DNA from 4 places in the Gordonia sp. NPDC057258 genome. Region 3 is predicted to be linked to each of the others. Evidence: predicted binding sites of a transcription regulator. Region 3 holds the regulator's gene; each other region holds the start of a gene.

Region 1 (4,828 bases), on a different contig from region 3:
CGTGTCGAAGCCCCCCGTCACCGATCCGCGCCGTCGAATTCCGCGAACCGACGCACTGTTGGCCCTGCCCGCGGTGTCCGCGGCGCGTGCACGACTGGGCGACACAGCGATTCGCGACATCATTCGCCAGGCCCAGGACGCGGCCCGCCGCGGCGAGACGCCACCGGATGACGTCGAGCGGATCGTCGTGGAATCGGTCAGCGCGTCGTATGCCTCGTCGATCCGCCCCGTGCTCAACGCCACCGGGGTCGTCGTGCACACGAACCTCGGGCGGGCACCGCTGTCACCCGCGGCGCTCGACGCCGTCGGCGCGGCGTCGGGTTACGTCGACGTGGAACTCGATCTCGAGTCCGGCACCCGGTCGAAGCGCGGGGCGGCCACCCGCAGCGCTCTCCTACGAGCCTGTCCCGCAGCGGAAGACGCGCTGATGGTCAACAACGGTGCGGCCGCATTGGTACTGGCGACGACCGCGCTGGCGGCCGGGCGTGCAGTCGTCATCAGTCGTGGCGAGATGATCGAGATCGGCGCAGGTTTCCGGCTCACCGAACTGATCGCGTCGACAGGCGCCCGGTTACACGAGGTCGGCACCACCAACCGCACCCACGCACGCGACTACGCCGACGCCCTCACCGACGACGACGTCGGAGCAATTCTCAAGGTGCATCCGAGCAACTTCCGGGTCGAGGGCTTCACCAGCGAGACATCGCTCTCCGAGCTGCGCGGCCTCGCCCGGGCGCACGGCGTGCCCGTCGTCGCCGACATCGGCAGCGGACTCCTGCAACCCGACCCGCTGCTGCCCGACGAACCCGACGCCACCACGACACTCGAATCCGGCGCCGACCTCGTCATCGCCAGCGGCGACAAACTCCTGGGCGGACCACAGGCCGGACTCCTCCTCGGCGATGGAGCGCTCGTTCAGCGTCTCGCGAAACACCCACTCGCACGGGCCGTTCGCGCGGACAAGCTGGCACTGGCTGCGATGGAGGCAACCGTCGGCGGGCCACGACCCCCCGTCTGGGAATACCTCCACGCCGATCCCGACAGACTTCGCGTGCGTACCGAATCCCTGGGCACGGCAGTCGGATTCCCGATCGTCGCCCATGACGGACGGGTGGGTGGCGGTGGCGCACCCGGCGTGCCGCTGCCGGGGTGGGCGGTGCGGCTTCCGGTCGCAACGGCCGCCCGCCTACGCGTCGGCGATCCGGCCGTCCTACCCCGCGTTCACGACGACGCGTGTCTGGTGGACCTGCGCTGCGTTCCCGAAGCCGACGACGTGCGGGTACTCGCCGCGATCCGACAGGCTCTGGGCGCGTCGTGAAGTCGCGCTCGTGAAGTACGTGGTGGCCACCGCCGGACACGTGGACCACGGGAAGTCCACACTGGTGCGTGCTCTGACCGGGATCGAGCCGGACCGATGGGAGGAGGAACGACGCCGCGGGCTGACGATCGACCTCGGTTTCGCCTGGACCACACTGCCTTCCGGTGCCGACGTGGCCTTCGTCGACGTCCCCGGCCACGAGCGGTTCATCCCGAACATGCTGGCCGGCCTGGGCCCGGCGCCCGTCGTCCTGTTCGTCGTCGCCGCGGACGAGGGATGGAGCGCCCAGTCCGACGACCACCGTGATGCCGTCGCCGCCCTCGGCATCGAGTACGGGCTGCTGGTCATCACCCGAGCCGACCGGGCCTCGCCCGACCGCGTTCGTGAAGTGATCGATCTGTCGCGTGATCGCCTCAGCCGCACCGGCCTTTCCGATGCGCCGGCGGTCGTGGTGTCGGCGCCCGATCGCGTCGGAATCGACGAACTGCGCACACGGCTCGACGCCGTCTTGGCCGGGACATCACCGCCGTCGACCTCGGGGCGTGTCCGGTTCTGGATCGACCGGGTCTTCACCCGCACCGGCGCCGGCACCGTCGTCACCGGCACCCTATCCGCCGGGACCATCTCGGTCGGCGACACCCTGGACCTGCTCACGGTTGACGGCCGCCGGCGACTCGATGTCCGTGGATTGCAGAGCGAGGGTGCAACTCTCACCAGCGCCGGCCCGGTCAGCCGAGTCGCGATCAATCTGCGCGGCGTCGGCGTCGACGACGTCTCGCGCGGCGACGCACTCGTGACGCCCGGAGCCTGGCACACCTCCGCAGTCGCCGATGTCCGGCGCGTGAGCGGCATGTCCTTCGAGGAGGCACCGGAACACCTCGTCGCACACATCGGCACAGCGGCGCTACCGGTTCGGTTGCGCCCCTTCGACGGCGACCACGCGCGTGTGACCCTCGCCCGTGCCGTGCCGATGTCGCGGGGCGATCGGGTGGTGCTCCGGGATCCCGGCCAACGGATTGTTGGCGGTGGCGTCGTGCTGCACCCCGATCCCCCGGCGCTGACCCGGCGCGGCGACGCAACACGGCGCGCTGCCTCGCTGGCGGCCATGTCCGACGGCGCCGGGGCCGCCGAAGAAGTGCATCGGCGTGGCGCGATGCGCGTCACCGATCTGACGCGACTCGGCCTGGTCGACGACGCCGAGCCCGCTCCCCACGGCGTACGAGTGATCGGCGAGTGGTGGGTCGCCGAAACCTCCCTCACCGCCTGGGCGGAACGGCTTCACGCCGCCGTCCGCGAACTACATCAACGAGACCCGTTGTCGGCCGGGCTCTCTGCGGCCGGCGCACCCGCGCTGCTCGGGCTCCCGGACACGACGCTGCTGGCGACCGTCATCTCGGAAGCCGGGCTGTCATCGTCCGACGGGCACCTGGCAATCCCGGGTCACAAGCCCTCCCTGGGTGATGCCGACGACGCGGTCAGCGCACTGGAGCGCCGGCTCGCCGACCACCCGTTCCGTGCACCCGAGGCCGATGACCTCACCGCACTCGGCTTGGGCGCCCGAGAACTCGCCGCCGCCGAGCGCACGGGCCGAATTCTCCGTTTGCGCGACGGTGTCGTGCTGTTGCCGACCGCCCCCGCCCTGGCGATGCGCATCCTCGCCTCGCTCGATCAGCCGTTCACCACCAGCGCCGCTCGTCAGGCGCTCGGAACCACTCGGCGCGTGGTCATTCCGCTACTGGAGTACCTCGACGCCCGCGGTTGGACCCGCCGTCTTGACGCCGGGCACCGGGAGGTCGTGCGCTGAGCAACGGGCGGTGGTCCTGTCGTACAGGTCGCCGTGTGAATCGCGGGAAGAGCTTCCGTCCGAGGCCCCTACCACACGACACCGACAAGTCGACATCAACGAATAGCATTGCACAGCAGTATGTTTGGCCTTGCCGCACGTCTGGATTGGTGTACACTCGAACCTACATTCGCAGCAACGGTTCTCGGAGGAGGTGACCGTCATGCCCAGCACCGCACACGTCGGTGGCGACTCGACAGCGCCGCAACCGCGTGCCGTTGAGTTGGTGGCCGATCTCCACCGCACCCTCGACAAATTGCAGACCGTGGATCTGTCGCCGTGTACCGATGCCGAACTCGCTGAGGTGGCCGCGGAGACCGAACGCGCCATCGCTCGTCTGACCGTCGCCGGGGACCGGCAGATCGATCAGGCCGTCGCCCGCGACCTGCCACGCAAGGCCGGCTGCCGCACCCTGATGCAGTTCATGACCCACCGGCTACGAGTGTCGAACCCGATGCGCCGCCGTAAGCATATGGACGCCACCGCCCACCGGACCAGCCTCGGCGGCGAGGTCCTCCCACCCGAATACCCCTGTCTCGCCGAAGCGTTCGCACAAGGCACGGTCGGCACCGCGCACGTCCAGGCCGCATTGGACGTCCTCGACCGCATCCCGGGCACCATCGACCACGACATCAAGGTCGCCGCTGAACGACAGATGGCCGAAATCGCCGAAGCCCACACGCCTGCCGAGATCACCCGGCTCGGCGCGCGGCTGCTCGCCCATCTCGACCCCGACGGCACCCTGGCCGACGACACCGACCAGAAACGACGCCGCGGCCTGTGGATCGGTCGGCAACGCGCCGACGGCACCGCCAAGATATCGGGCACCCTGACACCCGAACTCGTCGCCCGGCTGACGATGATGTTCGCCGTCTGGGGCAAACCCGGACTCAACAACCCCGACGACCCGCAGTCGCCTCGCGGACCGGCCGGCACCGCCGACCCCGACGCCCTGGCCTCGGCAGCCGACCGCGACGGCCGCACTCTCGCCCAGACCAATCACGACGCCCTCGACGCCGCACTGGCCGCAGGCTTCGCCGACGGAACACTGGGAACCTCGCACCGAGGCCTGCCCGTGCAACTGATCATCAAAGCCGACCTCTCCGACCTGACCCGCGAAGCCGGACTCGCCACCACCGCCACCGGAACCCTGCTGCCCATCCGGGACTTGATCGCGATGGCCGCCGACATGCAACCCTGGCTCGCGATCTTCAAAGACGCCACCACCGTCCCCCTGCACTTCGGACGGGGCAAACGCCTCGCCACCCGCGAACAACGCCTGGTCTCCTTCGCCCGACCCGACGGCGAGGTGTGCTCGGCTCCCGGGTGCGATCAGCCCGCCACCCAGGTCGAGCTTCATCACGCCGAACGAGACTGGGCCAAGGGCGGACTCACCGACATCGATGACCTCGCACCGGCCTGTCCCCGCCACAACCGCATGGTCGGCGACCAACCCGGCCAGTACACCACCCGGATCGTCCGGTCCGGGCCAGACGAAGGCCGCTGCGCCTGGCGACTCAACGTCGAACCCGGCGCACCGCCCAACCCCGAATACATCAACCGCCGACCCGACATACCCAAGCGGTTGCAGGCCCACCTGGCACAGGTGCGGCGAGAGATCCACGGACGCACCACGTCCGGCGACGAGCCACGCCCACATGACGCGC
Region 2 (4,828 bases), on a different contig from region 3:
CTTGCCCTGCTCGATCCCGAAGATCTCGTTCAGCCCGAAGTTGAGCTGGACGACCCCGATCCCCAGCGACGTGGCGATGCCGAAGATGGTGCCAAGGACGGCCGCGACGTCGATCGCGTCGCCCCACCGGCCTTCGACGCGCTTGCCGAAGATCGGGTACAGCGCCGCCCGGATCGTCAGCGGAAGATTGTGCCGGAAGGCGAAGTACGCAAGCGCGCCACCCATGAGCGCGTACATCGCCCATCCGGTCACGCCGTAGTGGAAGACCGTCCAGGTGACCGCCTCACGTGCCGCTTCGTTGGTCTCCCCGGCCCCGGTCGGCGGGTTGAGGAAGTGGGTTACGGGTTCGGCGACGGAGAAGAACATCAGATCGATGCCGATGCCCGCGGCGAACAGCATCGCCGTCCAGGTGAACAGGCTGTACTCGGGGCGCGATTCCTCCGGTCCGAGCCGGTAGCGCCCGTACTTGCTGAGGCCGAGGAACACCACGAGACCGACGATGGCGGTGGCGAGGATGAAGTACCACCAGCCGAACCAGCGGGTGATGAAGTCGCGTACGTCGTTGATCGTCGACTCGGCCGCTGCCGGTGCCGCCAGCGCCCAGACGGCGAAGGCGACCACGATGACAGCCGAGGCTATGAAGACGGTCAGATTGACCCGGCGCGTGGGCAATCGCCGCTCGCCGGTCTTGGTCTCGGCATGGACCGACGTGGACGGTCGAGCGGCGTCATCACTCATGGACCACGACGCTAGTCCGATCGCCGATGGGGCGGACCGTTTGGACGGATCCGTGTGAGTTGTTCTACCCGGTTCAGTGGGTGGCGAGTAGCTCCATGAGGTGTGCTTCGACGAGGGAGGGGCGGACCTGTCGTCGGCCGGGTCGGGGTGGTCGGACGTCGATGACGTGGCTGACTGTCGCCCATGAGCGGCGTGCGTCGTCGTGGGTGTGGCCGTCTGGGCGTGGTTGATCGCCGGGCCGGGTTGGTGGTCCGTGGATGTCGTTGCGCACGGTGTTGAGGTGGTGTGCGAACCGCCTGGGTATGTCGGGTCGGCGGTTGAGGCGTTCGGGGTTGGGTGGTGCGCCGGGTTCGGCGTTCAACCGCCACGTGCAGCGGCCTTCGTCGGGCCCGGACCGGACGACGCGGGTGGTGTATTGGCCGGGCTGGTTGCCGACCATGCGGTTGTGGCGTGGGCAGGCGGGGGCGAGGTCGTCGATGTCGGTGAGTCCGCCCTTGGCCCAGTCTTTCTGTGCGTGATGCATGTCGACGTGGGTGGCGGGTTGGTCGCATCCTGGTGCCGAGCACACTTCGCCATCGGGGCGGGCGAAGGAGACGAGGCGTTGTTCGCGGGTGGCCAAGCGTTTACCCCGCCCGAAGTGCAGCGGGACGGTGGTGGCGTCTTTGAAGATCGCCAACCACGGCTGGACGTCACCGGCCATCGCGATCAGGTCCCGGACGGGCAGCAGGGTGCCGGTGGCGGTGGTCGCGAGTCCGGCTTCGCGGATGAGGTCGGAGAGGTCGGCCTTGATGATCAGTTGCACGGGTAGCCCGCGGTGCGAGGTGCCGAGTGTGCCGTCGGCGAAACCGGCGGCCAGGGCGGCGTCGAGGGCGTCGTGATTCGTTTGGGCGAGAGTGCGTCCGTCGCGGTCGGCGGCGGCGGTCAGGGCGTCGGGGTCGGCGGTGCCGGCCGGTCCGCTGGGTGAGGCGGGGTCGTCGGGGTTGTTGAGTCCGGGTTTGCCCCAGACCGCGAACATCATCGTCAGCCGGGCGGCGAGTGCGGGGGTCAGGGTGCCCGATACTTTGGCTGTCCCGTCGGCGCGTTGTCGGCCGATCCACAGGCCGCGGCGTCGTTTCTGATCCGAATCGTCGGCGAGGGTGCCGTCGGGGTCGAGATGGGCCAGTAGCCGGGCACCGAGCTGGGTGATCTCGGCGGGGGTGTGGGCTTCGGCGATCTCGGCCATCTGACGTTCGGCGGCGACCTTGATGTCGTGGTCGATGGTGCCGGGGATGCGGTCGAGGACGTCCAAGGCGGCCTGCACGTGCGCGGAGCCGACAGCTCCCACAGCGAACGCCTCGGCCAGCGTGGGGTGTTCGGGCTCCAGAATGTCGCCGCCCAGGCTGGTCCGGTGGGAGGTGGCATCCATCTGCTTGCGGCGCCGCACCGGGTTGGACACCCGCAGCCGGTGGGTCATGAACTGCATGAGTGTCCTGCAGCCTGCCTTGCGGGGGAGGTCGCGGGCCTCGACCTGATCGATCTGCCGGTCACCGGCCACGGTCAGCCGGGCGATCGCTTTCTCGGTGTCGGCCGCCAGATCGGCCAACTCGGTATCGGTGCACGGCGCCAGGTCCACGGTCTGTAGTTCGTCGAGGATGCGGTGGAGGTCGGCCACCAGCTCGACGGCACGTGGTTGCGCCGTGGTGGTTTCGTCAGACATGGTCACCTCCCCCGAGAACCGTTGCTGCGAATGTACGTTCGAGTGTACACGGCCATCGGTCGCCGTCAATACCAAAAATGTTGTCGTGCAACAGAACTGAGCGCCTACATCTTGTCGGTGTCGTGTGATAGGCGTCCGCCGCGTGTCGTGGCCGTGCTCGCCGTGTACCGGGCCGTACCCGGATGCGCCCTGCTGCTCGTTGGTGTGCGACGGTCGCAGTCAAGCGAGGGCCAGATCTACCGAGGCCCGGCAGCGGCCCGGGTGGTCCCCACTCGCCTCCTGTGGTCTCGTCGGCCGGCGGTTTCCGCGATACCCGGCTGCTGTCGGGCACAACGCGGGCGCCGCGTCGCGGGTCCCAGCGCCCGGTGGGGGCGCATCCCGGGCCGTCGGCGGCCCGTTCGCTCTCGGCGTAGACGGCGGGGAACACAGCCCCGGCCTGCGCAGTTGTACTGGGCACATCCCCGCCGCAACGGGGGATCCATGCACTCTGCGCAGGCGTTAACTGCAGGTGCACCCCAGACGACCTCTAGAGTGGAAGCAGGCTGGTCGTCGTCTATCCGCACCGGTTGTCCTCTGGGACCTCCGAGGTGGTCTCCGCGGCGGCCGGGGCGCTAGCAATGTGAGGGAGAACAATGTTCGAACGGTTCACCGACCGCGCGCGTCGGGTTGTGGTTCTGGCCCAAGAAGAAGCGCGCATGCTCAACCACAACTACATCGGTACCGAGCACATCCTCCTCGGCCTCATCCACGAGGGCGAGGGCGTGGCGGCCAAGGCGCTCGAGTCGCTCGGGATCTCGCTCGAAGGGGTTCGCAGCCAGGTCGAGGAGATCATCGGCCAGGGCCAGCAGGCGCCGTCGGGACACATCCCGTTCACCCCGCGTGCCAAGAAGGTGCTGGAGCTCTCGCTGCGCGAGGCCCTGCAACTCGGCCACAACTACATCGGTACCGAGCACATCCTGCTCGGCCTGATCCGCGAGGGCGAGGGCGTCGCTGCCCAGGTGCTGGTGAAGCTCGGCGCCGACCTCAACCGGGTCCGCCAGCAGGTCATCCAGCTCCTCAGCGGATACCAGGGCAAGGAGCCGCAGGAGGCGGGCACCGGCGGTCGCAGCAGCGAGTCCGGCACCCCGTCGACCTCGCTGGTCCTCGACCAGTTCGGTCGTAACCTGACCGCCGCGGCCTCCGAGGGCAAGCTCGACCCGGTCATCGGCCGGGAGAAGGAAATCGAGCGCGTCATGCAGGTGCTCAGCCGCCGCACCAAGAACAACCCGGTGCTGATCGGTGAGCCCGGCGTCGGCAAGACCGCCGTCGTCGAAGGCCTGGCGCAGGCCATCGTGAACGGCAAGGTCCCCGAGACCCTCAAGGACAAGCAGCTCTACACCCTCGACCTCGGTTCGCTGGTTGCGGGCAGCCGCTACCGCGGTGACTTCGAGGAACGCCTCAAGAAGGTGCTCAAGGAGATCAACACCCGCGGCGACATCATCCTGTTCATCGACGAGCTGCACACGCTCGTCGGCGCAGGTGCCGCCGAGGGTGCCATCGACGCCGCCAGCATCCTCAAGCCGAAGCTGGCCCGCGGCGAGCTGCAGACCATCGGCGCGACGACCCTCGACGAATACCGCAAGTACATCGAGAAGGACGCCGCACTCGAGCGCCGCTTCCAGCCCGTGCAGGTGGGCGAGCCGTCTGTCGAGCACACCATCGAGATCCTCAAGGGCCTGCGCGACCGGTACGAGTCGCACCACCGCGTCTCGATCACCGACGGCGCGCTGGTCGCCGCCGCCACGCTGGCCGACCGCTACATCAACGACCGGTTCCTGCCGGACAAGGCGATCGACCTCATCGACGAGGCCGGCGCGCGCATGCGCATCCGCCGGATGACCGCGCCGCCAGACCTGCGTGAGTTCGACGACCGCATCGCCGATGCGCGCAAGGAGAAGGAAAGCGCGATCGACGCGCAGGACTTCGAGAAGGCCGCCAGCCTCCGCGACAAGGAGAAGCAGCTGGTCGCCGAGCGCGCCGAGCGCGAGAAGCAGTGGCGCAGCGGTGACATGGACGTCGTGGCCGAGGTCGACGACGAGCAGATCGCCGAGGTCCTCGGCAACTGGACCGGCATCCCGGTGTTCAAGCTCACCGAGGAGGAGACCACGCGTCTGCTCCGCATGGAGGAGGAGCTGCACAAGCGGATCATCGGGCAGGAGGACGCCGTCAAGGCGGTCTCGAAGGCGATCCGTCGTACCCGTGCCGGCCTGAAGGATCCGAAGCGGCCGTCGGGCTCGTTCATCTTCGCCGGTCCGTCCGGCGTCGGTAAGACCGAGCTCTCCAAGGCGCTGGCGAACTTCCTGTTCGGCGAGGACGACGCCCTCATCCAGATCGACATGGGCGAGTTCCACGACC
Region 3 (4,828 bases):
CGACGTCGTCGAGTCCGGCGAAGGAGGTGAGGTCCTCGCGGTCCATCTTCGAGCTGTCGGCAAGGACCACGACCCGTTGCGCGGCTGCGACCATCGCCGCCTTGACCGCGGCCTCGTCGGGGTCGGGTGTCGACAACCCGTGGGCCTCGCTCAGGCCGTTCGTCCCGATGAAGGCGGTGGTCACGCGCAGTCGGCGAAGCGCGTCCACGGTGTCGACGCCCACGGTCGCCTGGGTGAGACCGCGTACGCGTCCGCCGAGGGCATGGAGACCGTCGGGATGGGTTCCCGCGAGCAGGCCGGCGATGGGCAGGCTGTTGGTGAACAGGGTGAGCCTCCGATCGGGAGCGGTCGCCTCGGCCGCGCGGTAGGTGGTGGTGCCGGCGTCGAAGAGCACCGAGCCGCCGTCGGGCGGCAGGAACCGGATGGCCGCCCGGCCGATCGCGGTCTTCTGCTCGATCTGGCTCGACTCCCGTTCGTCGATCCCGAGCTCGCCGAGGGTGCGCATGATCTCGGCGCGCACGGCGCCGCCGTGGACCCGCTGGAGATGTCCGGCGCGTTCCAGTACCGCGAGATCGCGTCGGACGGTCTCGCTGGTGACGTCGAATTTCTCGGCGAGCGCGGCCACGGATGCCCGCCCCGCGAGTCGCACCTCGTCGACGATCGCCTGTTGTCTCTCCTCGGCGTACACACCGCTCCGATCTCCGGTTTCGACCAACCCGCTTGTTGAGGCGTGTGGGATTGGATGTTGTAGTAATTGTGTTTACGCCTGTTTGTGTTGACAAGTCAAGCACTTTTTGTAACGGTGGTCACATCGGTAGTCGAGTGAGAGGCAAGACGATGGCGCAGATCCTGACGGGAACCCCGGTGGTCGGCGGGTTGGCCCACGGTCCCGCGCTGTGGCCGGGCGAGCGACCCGACCACTCGCCGGAGAAGCTCGGCGTCGGTGTGGAGATCGCCGAGGAACGGCGCGCCGACGAGGTCACGCGCTTCGCCACCGCGGCCGGCGCCGTCGCCGCGCGGCTGCGCACGCGCGCGTCGCAGAACACCGGGGTGACGGCCGAGGTGCTCGCCGCGACGGCGGGCCTGGCCGAGGACCGCGGCTGGATCGGTGCCGCGACCGCGCTCATCGGCAAGGGCGCCCCCGCCGAGGCCGCTGCCGTCGCGGCCACCGAACAGTTCGCGGCGGTGTTCACCAAGCTCGGCGGACTGATGGCCGAGCGGGTCACCGATCTCAACGACGTGCGCGACCGGGTCCTCGCCGAACTGCTCGGCCTACCCGAACCTGGTGTGCCCACTCCGGAGGTGCCGTCGGTCCTGCTCGCCGACGACCTCGCGCCCGCCGACACCGCGGGCCTCGACCCCACGAGCACCATCGCCCTCGTCACCCGCCTCGGCGGACCGACCAGCCACACCGCGATCATCGCGCGCCAGCTGGGGATCCCGTGCGTGGTGGCGGTGGCCGACCTGGACGAGATCGAGCCCGGCACAACCGTTCTCGTCGACGGCAGCACCGGGCGGATCGAGGTGGAGCCCGATGCGGAGGCGGCCCGGGCTCGCGTCGACGAGGATCGGCGGCATGCCGCACTCGTCGCCGGCTGGACCGGTCCGGGGCAGACCGCCGACGGGGTGGCCGTGGCGGTGCTCGCCAACGTCGCCGACGGATCGTCGGCACGCGCCGCGGCCGGGTACCCCGTCGAGGGCGTCGGGCTCTTCCGCACCGAACTCGCGTTCCTCGAGCGTGCCGACGAACCGTCGGTGGACGAGCAGGCCGCGATCTACCGGGAGGTGCTCGATGCGTTCGACGGGCAGAAGGTGGTCATCCGCACCCTCGACGCCGGGTCCGACAAACCGCTCCGGTTCGTGACCCATCCCGACGAATCGAACCCAGCGCTCGGCGTGCGGGGCGATCGGATCGCGCTGGCGCACCCCGAGATCCGCGCGCATCAGCTCGACGCGATCGCGCAGGCCGCGTCGGGGTCGGCCGTCGCGCCGTGGGTCATGGCGCCGATGATCGCCTCGCCGGCGGAGGCGCGCACCTTCGCCGCCGAGGTCCGCGGCCGTGGTCTGGTCGCCGGGGTGATGATCGAGGTGCCCGCGGCGGCGATCCTGGCCGAAGCCGTCCTCGCCGAGGTGGACTTCGTGTCCATCGGCACCAACGATCTGACCCAGTACACGATGGCGGCCGACCGGATGTCGGCCGATCTCGCCGGACTGACCGACCCGTGGCAACCGGCCGTGTTGAGCCTCATCGCGGGTGTCGCGGCAGCGGGTGCACGTCAGGGAAAGCCGGTCGGGGTGTGCGGCGAGGCCGCCGCCGATCCGAACCTCGCCTGCGTGCTCGTCGGTCTCGGGGTCACCTCGCTGTCCAGCGCGCCGGCTGCTGCGGCGGCCGTGGGGGCCCGGCTCGGCGAGGTGTCCGCACCGGACTGCCGGGCCGCCGCCGAGGCTGCCCTGTCCACCTCGGATCCCGCCGCGGCGCGCGAGGCGGCCGCGGCGGTGCTCGACGGTTCGGTCGGTGGAGAGGTCAGACTCGCCGCATCACGGTGACGACCTTGCCGAGGATGACGGCATCGTTGCCCGGGATCGGATCGAACAGTTCGTTGTGCGGCATGAGCCAGACGTTCGGGCCCTGACGCTTGAAGGTCTTCACGGTGGCCTCGCCGTCGATCATGGCCGCGACGATGTCGCCGTTGTCGGCGACGTTCTGCTGCCGGACCACGACCCAGTCGCCGTCGCAGATCGCGGCGTCGATCATCGACTCGCCGACGACGCGCAACAGGAAGAGCGATCCCTCGCCGACGAGCTCACGGGGCAGTGGGAAGACGTCCTCGACGGCCTCCTCGGCCAGGATCGGACCGCCGGCCGCGATACGGCCGAGAACCGGCACGAAGGTCGGCTCGGGAAGCTGGCCGGCCGTCGGGGTGTCCGGCGACGGGGTGTCACTCGGGGCGATGTTGACCGCACGGGGACGGTTCGCGTCGCGCTTGAGCAGCCCCTTGCGTTCCAGCGTCCGCAACTGATGGGCCACCGATGACGTCGAGGCCAGGCCGACCTCGTCGCCGATCTCCCGGATGCTCGGCGGATAACCGCGCTCGCGCACCGAGCGGCGGATCACCTCCAGGACCCCGGCCTGTCGCGGGGTGAGTGAGGCCTCGGCGGCGGCGGCGTCGAACGGGGCCTCGTCGTCGGCGCCCCGCGCTCGGCCGCGCCTATCGCCGGTGTCACTCATGTTCGGTTCCTCTCGTCTTCGGAACGTGCTGGTAGATGGCTTGCGCCGGGTCCGAGCCTAGCGGAGTGCGACCGGCACCTCAAACATTTGTTCGATGTGTCGCGAGACTTTGTCGGGACGTCGTGCTACAAATTCGAACATCAGTGCATCGAACATCTGATCGATGTTCGAACACCGAACACCACACCCGCACGATCCCAGACACCCGAACACCGGAGGGCACCATGCGCACCGCCACTCTCGTCGCTCCCGTCCGCACCGACCGTCCCGACGCCGTCCGGCCGCGCACCGACCGCGCCGATCGCGTCCGGACCCGCGCCCCGCTGTCCGACGGCGGCCGACCGGTCGACAACCGGCCGGCCGGCACCCGGCCGCGGGGGGCATCGCCGGTGACCCCGCGGGTGGGCGGTACCCACTGTGGCTCTCCGGTCGGGGTCCGGGGACGTGGCCCGGTCGGGCCCGACGCGGCGGTGTTCCGTCGCCGCCGCCGCACCGCGGTCGCGCTCCTCGCCGGTGTCGGGCTGGCGTTCGTCGTGTGGGTGTTCGGTGTCGTCGGCCAGAATTACTCGGACTCGCTGACACCGTCCGCCGTGAGTTCCGAGGTCGTCCATGTGCGCTCGGGGGACTCGCTCAGCTCGATCGCCGGCCGGGTGGCACCCGAGATGCCGCGCGAGGTCGTGATCGACGAGATCGTCGCGATGAACGATCTGGGGTCGAGCGCGCTGCAGGTGGGCCAGCCCCTGCTCACCCCCCGGTACCGCTGAGGCCGGGCGGTATCCTCGATGTCACAGGGGCCGGCCGACAAGCGGCGGGGCGCACGCTTCGGGTGCGTTCCAGCGTCCCGCGACCTGCGTGAGGACACGATGCGCTGCCCCTTCTGCAAGAACGACGACACCAAGGTCATCGACTCGCGTGTCGCAGATGAAGGGCAGGCCATCCGCCGCCGTCGCTCCTGTGTGGAGTGCGGTCGCCGGTTCTCGACCGTGGAGAGCGCCGTGCTCGCGGTGGTCAAACGCAACGGCGTGACCGAGCCGTTCAGCCGGGAGAAGGTCATGCGTGGCGTGCGGCGAGCCTGTCAGGGCCGCCACGTCGCCGAGGACGCGCTCGCGCAGCTCGCCCAGCAGGTCGAGGACACGGTGCGCGCCAGTGGATCGGCCGAGATCCCCAGCAACGAGGTCGGACTCGCCATCCTGGGCCCGCTCCGCGATCTCGACGAGGTGGCGTATCTGCGCTTCGCCTCGGTGTACCGGTCGTTCGACTCGGTGGAGGACTTCCAGCGCGAGATCGACGACCTGAAGGCGGCATCGGGATCCGGGAGCGCGCTCGCCGAACCCGTGTCAGCCGAGTCGGTCCAGAGCTCGTAGGACCCGTTTCTCCGACACCGGGAACGCGGTGCCGAGACGCTGGGCGAACAGCCCCACGCGCAACTCCTCGACGAGCCACTGCGCTTCGTCGTCGACCACCGCCCGCCGGTGCTCGGGTACCTGTTCGAGGCGTTGGGCCCACCGTTCGACGACGCGATCGACGGCGGCCACCCCGGCCTGGTCGCGTGCTGCGGACGCGGGTAGTGCCTCCAGACGTGCTTGCGCGCCGTCGAGA
Region 4 (4,828 bases), on a different contig from region 3:
GTCGACCCCTATCTGAACGAGACGACGCGGCACGCACACGTCGTGCTGCCGCCGCCGCGCCCATCGCAGAGTCCGCATTTCGACGCCATCCTGAACAACCTGGCGGTCCGGGCCACCGCCCGCTACTCGCCGCCCGTGTTGCCGCTCCCGGTGGGCCGTCCCGACGAGATCGAGATCGTCTGCCGGCTGATCCTGGGCCTGTCCGGGGCCGGGGTCGACGCCGACCCGGGGCTCGTCGACGAACAGGTCATCGCGGCCACGCTGTCGAAGGAGGTCACCGACCCCTATTCGCCCGTCGCCGGCCGTGACGTCGCCTCGCTCGTCGCGATGTTGCCCGACGCGCCCGGGCACCAGCGTCGTCTGGACATGCTGTTCCGCCTCGGGGCGTACGGCGACGCCTTCGGCTCCCGCGACGGCCTCACGTTCGCGGATGTGCTGGCCGCGCCACACGGTATCGATCTGGGGCCGATGCGGCCGCGCCTGCCCGGGGTGCTCCGCACGGCGTCCGGCAAGATCGAACTCGCTCCCGACCCGCTCATCGGCGACCTCGCGCGCCTGAGTGCAGCGGTGGACGCCGGGCGCGACCCGGCGCCGGCCGCCGACGGCAGCCTGCTGCTGGTCGGCCGCCGCCACCTGCGGTCCAACAACAGCTGGATGCACAATCTCCCGGCCCTCACCGGCGGCACCAATCGCTGCACCCTGCTCATGCATCCTGACGATGCCGACCGACTCGGCATCTTCGATGTCGCCAAGGTCCGTGGTGCGGGTGGTTCGCTGACCGTGCCCGTCGAGATCACCACCGACATCCGACCCGGGGTCGCGTCGCTGCCGCACGGGTGGGGCCATGATGTCGAGGGCATCAGACTGGGCGTCGCCGCCGCCGAGCCGGGTGTGAACGTGAACGACCTGAACGACGGCGCCCTGCTCGACCCGCTCTCGGGGACCGTCGTCCTCAACGGTCTGCCGGTGGAGATCGCGCCTGCTTGACCGGGGCGGGTAGTGCGTAGGGTTGGGCCGGGGTGGCCGCCAGGGCTGCACGCCGACGCCGATCAGACAGGGGATGACGCACGTGCTCAACGAGGACGCCGGGACCACGACCGCTGACGGATACCTGGTCAAGGTGCCGGTGCGCTGGTCGGACATGGATGTCTACGCGCACATCAACCACGCCCGGATGGTGACGTTGCTCGAAGAGGCGCGCATTCCCTGGCTCTTCTACGACGGCCGACCGACCGCGCCCCTGCGCGACGGCTGCCTCGTCGCCGACCTACACGTGAGATATCAAGCGCAGCTGCGTCATTCCGAGGGGCCGATCGAGGTCACCATGTTCGTCGAACGCCTGCGGGCCGTCGACTTCACCGTCGGCTACGAAGTGCGCGCGGCGGGTGCCGACCCCGCCTCTCGACCCGCCGTGGTCGCCAGCACGCAGCTCGTCGCCTTCGACGTGGCGGCCCAGCGCATCGCCCGGCTCACCCCGGAACAGAAGGACTACCTCGCCGGATTCCGCCGCCCTGCCGGGGAATCGGCCACACGCGGCGGGCCGAGTTGATGGAGCGGTTCATCGAGTTCGCGTCCTCGGACCGATCGAACGCCCTCGCGTTCCTCTCGCACGCAGTACGTCTCGACGATGCCGCCGTCGTCCGGGTGGTCGCGCGTTCGGACGGTCTGGTGGCCTTGTGGGCACATACCGGGTTCGACGTCCTCGCCACCCGATCGGTGACCGGACGAATCGCGCCGACCGACATCGTGTGCGACGCTTCGACACTGCGTGCGACCGTCGAATCGGCCGGCCCGGGCGCCGCGGTCGATCCCGGCTTCTCCCTCGACAGTGCCTGGCGCGGAGCGCTTCCCGCTGCGATCGGGTTCCGGCACATCGACGACGTACCCGCCCGCAGCGTGGTCGAACTGTCTCGGGAAGGCGCCCGGGTGGCGCGCGAGGAGGGGAGCGGGCACGGTCCCGCAACGGGTCTGCTCGATCAGGATGTCCTCGAGGTCACGTCGGAGGAGGGTGCGCTGCGGGCCGCGGTGAGCATGCGATCGGTCTTCGCCCTGACCGGCATGGGATTCATCCGCGACGCGGACGGACGAGCGGTCACCGAGACCTCCGACACCGGGGCGATCGCAGCCGACGAACCGGTACGAATCCGGATGTCGGCGGCGTGGATTCGGATCGATGCACGCTTCGGCTCGGTGTACCAGCGCCGGCACCGCGATCTCGCGGTCACCGTCCTGAACTAAACGGTGTGTCTCACGATGATCTCTCTTGTCGCCTGAGCTCCAGCCATGGTGATTCGCACTGGCCGCCACGCAGACACGATTATCTCGAAGTCGGAGGCCTGTCAGTACGTCGTGGTTCGATTTGTAGGACGTCCGGGACTTGGAAAAATCAAGCCTTGACTCGAACATATTTTCGAGTTCGATGGTGTCATGTCATCGGGGGCGGGGGCCGGATCCACGGCGGTGGACCCATCACAGGAGTCCGTCGAACCGCGCTTTCGTCCCGACCATGAACTCTCCGCATCCGAACTCGTCGAGGTCCTCAACCACTGCGCGGGCTTGGCGGCAGCGTCCGCGCATCGAATGATGGTCGTTGCCAGCCTCATTCACGATGAACGCGAGATGGATTACGCGCAGCGCCGCGCCGAGACGCACAGCGGCGAACTCGACTCCATCGAAGCCTTCGAGCACCTATCAGCGCGAGTGGCCGCCGGCGAGAACCCCTACGAGCAGTTCGGGCCCAACGGTCTCGAACAAGCCATCGCCGAAGTCGGCGCCACCCTCACCGTGACACCGGCCGAGGCGAAAGACCTCATCGAGGCCGGCGACGCACTGCGCTACCGACTCTCCTTCACCGGGCACGCACTGGCGTGCGGTCGAATCGACAAGCGCCGCTTCCTCATCGCTCTCAAGCGCACCGATCTCATCACCGACGACGAAGAGATGCAGACCGTCGACGCCCATCTCGCCGAAGCGATCTTCGCCCGCCCACCGATGTCGACGGCCCGGTTCACCGCCATGGTCGATTCGATCGTCGCCAAGTGGGCACCCGACGCGATCCGCCGACGCAAGGAGCGAGTGAAGTCCGACCGCAAGGTGACGGTCACCCCCGATCGGTTCACGCCGGGGCAGTCCCGGATCTCCGGGACGCTGCCCGATGCTGATGCCGCCGAGTTCGACGCCCGCCTGACGGCGATGGCCACCGCGGTCCACGCCGGTGACCCTCGAAAGTTGGCCAATCGCCGGGTCGATGCCCTCAAAGCACTTTCGCGCGGCGAAGCCGCCATCACCTGCCTATGCGACGACTGTCGACCTGCCGCAACCGAACCCGACACAGCACCAGATTTCGACCCAGCGACAGTGGATACCGCCGAGCCGCCTGCACCAGCTGCTGAGATGGTGGATGCGGACACCTTCGTCGACCCGTCAGCCCCCGACACCGCTGCCGATGACCCGGCCGCGCCGACCGACTCGGCGTCGGACTCGCTGGCGCCGCGCGCGACCTTTCACATCGTGGTGAACCTGTCGACCCTGATCGGTCTCGACGACGATCCCGCGTTCCTCGACCGCCATGGCATCATCGACGCCGACACCGCGCGAGAACTCCTCGCCGAAGCGCGACGCACCTACATCCATCCCGCACCGACCCCCGCCGCGCCACTGGCATCGGCTCCCGAGGCAGACAGTTCGACAACGCGGTACACCCCGTCGAAGAAGCTGCAGGCGCTGGTGCGTGCCGGCGAACTGTGCTGCACCTTCCCCGGCTGCAACGCCCCGGTCTGGCAGATCGACCTCGACCACACCGAACCCTTCGATCACACCGACCCGCGGCGCGGTGGCCCGACCGATGCGCGCAACCTCAAACCGCTGTGCCGCTTCCATCACCGCATCAAGACCTTCACCAGCTGGCAGGACCACCAAGACGAGTCCCGCACCGCCTGGTTCACCACACCCACCGGTCACATGTTCGTCGGCAACGCCTTCAGCGGACGCGACCTGTTCAACAAGCTCTTCCCCAGACGATCACCCGATCACCCCGCCCGCGACCGACTCACCAAGCAGCGCGACAACGACTTCCGACGCCACCAACGCGCCGAGAAGCGCTGGAACGACGCCAACCCGCCGCCCTTCTAGCAGCGTTTCACGATTGTCTTGCTTGCTATCGACGGCGGTGAGGTGCCTGCGTGCCCCTCACGTGGTCCGCGGCCGGCTGCCCGAGTTCAGTCACACCAGCCAGGCCGCTGCGTCCGGCGCCAGCATCCCGTCGACGAGAGGTGAACTGACGAGCAGCAATTCGCCGGGCGGAAGGGGCACCGGCTCATCGCCGGCGTTCAGCGCACAGACCAGCTGACCCTCGGAACGACGGAACGCCAGGCATCCCTCCGGCGCGCCGTACCACTCGAGGTGCTCACCGGTGAACTCCGGACGGGTCACCCTCAGGTCGAGGGCTGCGCGGTACAGCGACAGCATCGACCCCACGTCCTCGAGCTGGGCTTCGACAGTGAGCGCGCGCCACGAATCCGGGATCGGCAGCCAGGTCTCGGACGTCGCACTGAATCCGAAGGGCGGCTCGGTCCCCTCCCAGGGGATCGGGACGCGGCAGCCGTCCCGCCCGCGTTCGGTGCGTCCGGACCGTTCCCACACCGGGTCCTGGAGTGCGTCGTCGGGCAGGTCGTCGACGTTCGGCAGTCCCAGTTCGCTGCCGTTGTAGAGGAAAACCGTTCCGGGCAGCGCCATTTCGACGACGAGCATCGCTCTTGCGCGCCTCGTGCCGCGCTCGAGGTCGAGTGCCCCGGTCTCCGGGTCGGCGACGGCGTATCGCGTGACCTCG

What was found. The regulator LexA, encoded in region 3, represses DNA repair genes until DNA is damaged. The targets are predictions, from matches to a motif close to CGAACANNTGTTCG.
Region 1: a site for LexA is predicted at 3,281-3,294, ahead of ACFUEJ_RS17940 (HNH endonuclease signature motif containing protein). Genes of this name have one in related genera too.
Region 2: a site for LexA is predicted at 2,462-2,475, ahead of ACFUEJ_RS12600 (HNH endonuclease signature motif containing protein). Genes of this name have one in related genera too.
Region 4: a site for LexA is predicted at 2,400-2,413, ahead of ACFUEJ_RS17360 (HNH endonuclease signature motif containing protein). Genes of this name have one in related genera too.

Annotation. Positions count from the first base shown of each region.
Region 1 covers NZ_JBHUXZ010000028.1:51,075-55,902, reverse strand. Annotated here, with positions in the region: gene selA (L-seryl-tRNA(Sec) selenium transferase) at 2-1,318, shown strand; gene selB (selenocysteine-specific translation elongation factor) at 1,329-3,122, shown strand; gene ACFUEJ_RS17940 (HNH endonuclease signature motif containing protein) at 3,325-4,828, shown strand, end outside.
Region 2 covers NZ_JBHUXZ010000014.1:110,665-115,492, forward strand. Annotated here, with positions in the region: gene betT (choline BCCT transporter BetT) at 1-738, opposite strand, end outside; gene ACFUEJ_RS12600 (HNH endonuclease signature motif containing protein) at 812-2,434, opposite strand; gene ACFUEJ_RS12605 (ATP-dependent Clp protease ATP-binding subunit) at 3,067-4,828, shown strand, end outside.
Region 3 covers NZ_JBHUXZ010000007.1:119,634-124,461, reverse strand. Annotated here, with positions in the region: gene ACFUEJ_RS07760 (DeoR/GlpR family DNA-binding transcription regulator) at 1-688, opposite strand, end outside; gene ACFUEJ_RS07755 (phosphoenolpyruvate--protein phosphotransferase) at 838-2,547, shown strand; gene lexA (transcriptional repressor LexA) at 2,525-3,229, opposite strand; gene ACFUEJ_RS07745 (LysM peptidoglycan-binding domain-containing protein) at 3,454-3,993, shown strand; gene nrdR (transcriptional regulator NrdR) at 4,093-4,593, shown strand; gene hrpA (ATP-dependent RNA helicase HrpA) at 4,567-4,828, opposite strand, start outside.
Region 4 covers NZ_JBHUXZ010000026.1:63,645-68,472, forward strand. Annotated here, with positions in the region: gene ACFUEJ_RS17345 (molybdopterin-dependent oxidoreductase) at 1-987, shown strand, start outside; gene ACFUEJ_RS17350 (thioesterase family protein) at 1,061-1,549, shown strand; gene ACFUEJ_RS17355 (hypothetical protein) at 1,549-2,238, shown strand; gene ACFUEJ_RS17360 (HNH endonuclease signature motif containing protein) at 2,428-4,131, shown strand; gene ACFUEJ_RS17365 (glycoside hydrolase family 13 protein) at 4,222-4,828, opposite strand, start outside.